DNA from 2 places in the Streptomyces sp. NPDC001889 genome. Region 1 is predicted to be linked to the other one. Evidence: riboswitches for the same ligand, from Rfam matches in the RefSeq annotation. Region 1 holds a riboswitch; the other holds the start of a gene.

What was found. Region 1 has a riboswitch for glycine ahead of gcvP (aminomethyl-transferring glycine dehydrogenase). Riboswitches for the same ligand answer to the same signal wherever they lie in the genome.
Region 2: another riboswitch for glycine. It lies ahead of gcvT (glycine cleavage system aminomethyltransferase GcvT); the one in region 1 lies ahead of gcvP (aminomethyl-transferring glycine dehydrogenase).

What each region holds. Positions count from the first base shown of each region.
Region 1 is NZ_JBSFER010000041.1:29,357-31,815, forward strand. It holds gene gcvP (aminomethyl-transferring glycine dehydrogenase) at 1-983, opposite strand, end outside; glycine riboswitch at 1,170-1,266, opposite strand; gene ACWCRA_RS33660 (PRC-barrel domain-containing protein) at 1,381-1,764, shown strand; gene ACWCRA_RS33665 (DNA polymerase IV) at 1,674-2,459, opposite strand, start outside.
Region 2 is NZ_JBSFER010000005.1:82,219-84,677, reverse strand. It holds gene gcvT (glycine cleavage system aminomethyltransferase GcvT) at 21-1,136, opposite strand; glycine riboswitch at 1,286-1,382, opposite strand; gene ACWCRA_RS07035 (AAA family ATPase) at 1,600-2,286, shown strand.

The sequences.
Region 1 (2,459 bases):
TCACGGGTCTGGAGTGCGAGCCGGTACGCCTTGTTGCCGTCGGCGTCGACGGAGACACCGACGAGCCGGCCGGGCAGGCTGCGGGCGAACTTCTCCCGGACGGCCATGAAACCGGCGTGCGGGCCGCCGAAGCCCATGGGGACGCCGAAGCGCTGGGTGGTGCCGACGGCGATGTCGGCGCCGAGCTCACCGGGCGGGGTGAGGAGGGTGAGGGCCAGCAGATCGGCGGCGACGGTGACGATCGCGCCGAGCGCCCGCGCCTGCTCGATCACCGGCTTGATGTCGCGTACGGCCCCGGAGGCCCCCGGGTACTGGAGCAGGACGCCGAAGACACCGCGCTCGGCGATCTCGGCCGGGATGCCGGCGCTGAGGTCGGCGGTGACGACCTCGACACCGGTGGGCTCCGCGCGGGTCTCGATGACCGCGAGGGTCTGCGGCAGTACGTCGGAGTCGACCAGGAAGATCCCGTTCTTGACCTTTCCGACCCGTCGGGCGAGCGACATCGCCTCGGCGGCGGCGGTGCCCTCGTCGAGGAGGGAGGCTCCGGAGGTGGGCAGCCCGGTCAGCTCGGCGACCATCGTCTGGAAGTTCAGCAGAGCCTCCAGCCGGCCCTGGGAGATCTCCGGCTGGTAGGGCGTGTACGCCGTGTACCAGGACGGGTTCTCCATGACGTTGCGCAGGATGACCGGGGGCGTGAAGGTGCCGTGGTAACCGAGGCCGATCATGGGCGCCAGCACGGTGTTGCGGTCGGCGAGGCCGCGCAGCTCGGCGAGGACCTCGGCCTCGGTGCGGGCGTCCGGGAGGGCCAGCGCCTCCGCGCTCTTGATGACATCGGGGACCGCCGCGGCGGTCAGCTCGTCCAGCGAGCCGTATCCCACCTGCGCCAGCATCTTGGCCTGGGCCGCCGCGTCGGGGCCGATGTGGCGCTGCTCGAACGGGGTGCCCTGCTCCAACTGGGAGAGCGGAATGCGGTTGGCGGTCATGTAGGAGGCCTCCTGGTCTGACACGACCTGCGAGAGGCACCACCGCACGCGGGGTGCCCTGGACGGGCCTCCCCCTCTGTCATCTCAACCTGAGAGCTTCACCGGGCCGCCCGACTGCGACGCCCCGGCTTTCACCGTCGGTGAGAGCGGATGCCGTCCGACGCCCGCCCTGCTTTCCAGAGTGACCTCGTCCGCGCGGTACAGGTGCCTGAGAGATTCCGGGGAGGATTTGCTCCTTCGGCGCCACCGTCGTCCTGCCGGTGGACTCTCCCGCGCGGGGTCAGCAGCCGCTTGCCAGCCTACCAGCGTGACCTTTCAACAATCGCTCAAGTGGCCGACACCTGCGAAGTGCCCTTTTGTATGGATCAAAGAGCAGTTGCGACCATATGGAGGGACCGTGCAGACCGATATCGATCCGCGCAGCCTGATCGGCCGCAAGGCGTTCGACCGCGACGGGGCCAAGATCGGCACCGTGGACGAGGTGTACCTGGACGATGCCACCGGTACACCCGAATGGGCGGCAGTGCGCACCGGGCTCTTCAGCCGGGACGCCTTCGTCCCGCTGGAGCCGAGCACCTTCGTCGACGACACCCTGCGTGTTCCCTATGAGCGCTCGCTGATCAAGGACGCACCGGACTTCGGTGTCGGCCGCCATCTCTCCCCCGAACAGGAGCTCCAGCTCTACCACCACTACGGCCTCGAACTCTCCGTGTCGCCGGAGGTGCCCGTCGCGCCCCCCGACGACCGCTCCTTCGGACAGGTCGCGGGCGACGAGGACTGACCGGCGGCGCCGGCCGGCCCCGCCGGGTTCTCCGGGCTCCCCGGCGGCGCGTCCGGCGGCCCCTCGGGCGGGCTCTCCGGCGGGGCGACCAGGGGCAGCGGATCGGAGGGCTCCAGATCGGGGTCGTCCACCCGGAAGGTCCGCACGCGCCCCGGCGGGGAGAGCGGGTCCTCGAACCGCACGGTGACCCGTCCGACACCGCTGCCCTGCACCCATCCCGCCCCGTGGACCGCGTGACGCACGTCGTTGCCGGCGGACCAGCGCCGCTCGGCGGGTCCGCCGGACGGGCCGGCGGTGCCCCCCGCCGCCACGGGCGCGCTCCGCCCCTCCGCCGGGTCCCCGTCCCGCCCGGCCGGTTCCCGCCGCTCGTCCGGTGCGTCCGGTGCGCCACCCGGGGGCGCCGCCGCGCTGTCCGGGGCGGCGCCCCCGGGGCGCTCACCGGCTGCGGCCTGCGCGAAGAGGTCCTCCTGGGTGTAGTCGGCGAGCCCGGACACCCCGACGCCCAGCAGCCGGACACCGCCCGTGGTGTCCACGGACTCCAGGAGGCGCGCCGCCGCCTCCCGGACGACCGCGGGATCGTCCGTCGGCCCCCGGAGCGTCTCCGAGCGCGTCAGCGTCGAGAAGTCGTACCGCCGGACCTTCAGCACGATCGTCCGCCCCGAGTGCCCGGAGGCCCGCAGCCGCTGGACACAGCG
Region 2 (2,459 bases), on a different contig from region 1:
GGGGAAGAGCGGGGAAGGCGCTACTTCGCGCGCTTGTAGAAGGGCAGCGCGACGACCTCGTACGGCTCGTGTGTGCCGCGGATGTCGACCCCGACGCCCTCGGTGCCGGGCTCGGTGTGCTCCGCGTCCACATAGGCGATGGCGATCGGCTTCCCCAGCGTCGGGGAGGGCGCGCCGGAGGTGACCTCGCCGATCACCGATCCGCCGGCCACCACTCCGTACCCCGCGCGGGGGACCCGCCGGCCCTGGGCGATCAGCCCGACCAGCTTGCGCGGCGGGCTGGTCGCGGCGCGCTCGGCGGCGGCCGTCAGAGCCTTCCGCCCGACGAAGTCGCCCTCCTTCTCGAACTTCACGACCCGGCCGAGACCCGCGTCGAAGGGGGTGAGCGCGGTGGTCAGCTCATGCCCGTACAGCGGCATGCCCGCCTCCAGGCGCAGGGTGTCGCGGCAGGAGAGTCCGCAGGGGACCAGTCCGGCGGGGGCGCCGGCCTCGGTCAGCGCCTGCCAGAGCCGCTCCGCGTACCGGGGCTCGACGAACAGCTCGAAGCCGTCCTCGCCGGTGTAGCCGGTACGGGCGATCAGCGCGGGAACCCCGGCGACGGTGCCCGGCAGGCCCGCGTAGTACTTCAGTCCGTCCAGATCGGCGTCGGTGACCGACTTCAGGATGCCGGGGGACTCGGGGCCCTGCACCGCGATCAGCGCGTAGGCGTCCCGGTCGTCGCGCACCTCGGCGTCGAAGCCGGCCGAGCGTTCGGTGATCGCGTCCAGGACGGTCTGGGCGTTGCCGGCGTTGGCCACGACCATGTACTCGGTCTCGCCGAGCCGGTAGACGATCAGGTCGTCCAGGATGCCGCCGTCCTCGCGGCAGATCATGGTGTAGCGGGCGCGGCCGGCGCCCACCGAGCCGATGTTCCCCACCAGGGCGTAGTCCAGCAGCGCGGCCGCGCCCGGGCCGGTGACGGTGATCTCGCCCATGTGGGAGAGGTCGAAGAGACCGGCCCGCGTGCGGACCGCCAGGTGCTCGTCGCGCTCACTGCCGTACCGCAGGGGCATGTCCCAGCCCGCGAAGTCGGTCATGGTCGCGCCCAGTGAGCGATGGAGGGCGTCGAGCGCGGTGTGGCGGGGGGCATTACTCATGGATAAAGCTCCCAAGGCATGGCGGACGAGGACAATCCTCCCCATCTGTCATCGGAACCTGAGAGGTTCGTCGCGACCCCGCGTACGGATGGTCGTGACTTGCACCTTGGGTGGAGCCGCACGGCGGCGGCCCGCTTTTCAGATCTGCCTCATCGCACGCGGTACGGGGCCTGAGAGATTCAAGGGAGGAACTTGCTCCTTCGGCGCCCGGCACCGAGGTGACCGGGACTCTCCCGCGCGGATTCAAGCGGCCGGTATGCAGTTTGGGGCCACATCATTGCACGCATCGGGGTCGGATGGGGGGTGGGGCGGGGCTCGTTCCGCGCCGGGCGCGGGGAACGGCGCGAGGGGGAGGCGCGCCACTTCACGGACGCGCCTCAACAGCAAATCAGTTGTGTCCCATTACCATTTCTTTACGCTTCTTGGGCAAGTGTGTGGGTGACCTGACGAGGGGGAGGGTGTGATGACGTTGCAGCACTCCGGTGGTGCCTGCGCCGCGACCGCGGGCGTGCCCGCGCAGCCACAGCCGGTAGCGGCCCGGCGGCTCCGGGGCGGGCTGGGGGCGCCGGTCCCGGTCCTGCGGGATCTGCGGGGGCGCGCCGGGCGCAGCCCTCGGCGGCTGATGTTCGCCGCCGGGGATGTGGTGGTGGTGTCCGGGCTGCCGGGGAGCGGAAAATCCACCCTGATCAGGCGTGCCGCGCGGGGCCGGGGGATCGATTCGCAGGACGCGCGGGACCGGTGGGACGCGCGTGCGCCGGGGTTTCTGCCGTACGCGGTCTACCGCCCGCTCGTCCGTATCGCGCACTACGCCGGGCTGCGGCGGGCGCTGCGCTCCGGGGAGAGTGTGGTGGTGCACGACTGCGGTACGCAGGCGTGGGTGCGGCGCTGGCTGGCCCGGCGGGCCCGGAGCCGGGGGACGGCACTCCATCTGGTGCTGCTGGATGTGCCGCCGCAGGTGGCGCGGCAGGGGCAGCGGGAGCGGGGGCGGGGGGTCTCCGGGTACGCGTTCGCGCGGCACCGCAGGGGGGTGGGGCGTCTGATCGCCGACGCGGAGGCGGGGAGGCTGCCCGCCGGGTGCGCGTCGGCGGTTCTGCTGGACCGCGACGCGACGACGGCCCTGACCCACTTGACCTTCGAGCCCTCACCGTAGCGGCCCGCCCTGTGCCACGGGGTGCCCGAGCGGACTCAGCCGGTCCGGGGTACCTCCCAGAGGCAGCTCTGGGGAGTTTGAGGACGGACCCGCTGCGACAGGTGGCCGCACGGTGCGGGCCTCCGTCGGGGGCCGGCCCCCGAACTCCCGCTCTCCACCGCCGGAGGGGCTGG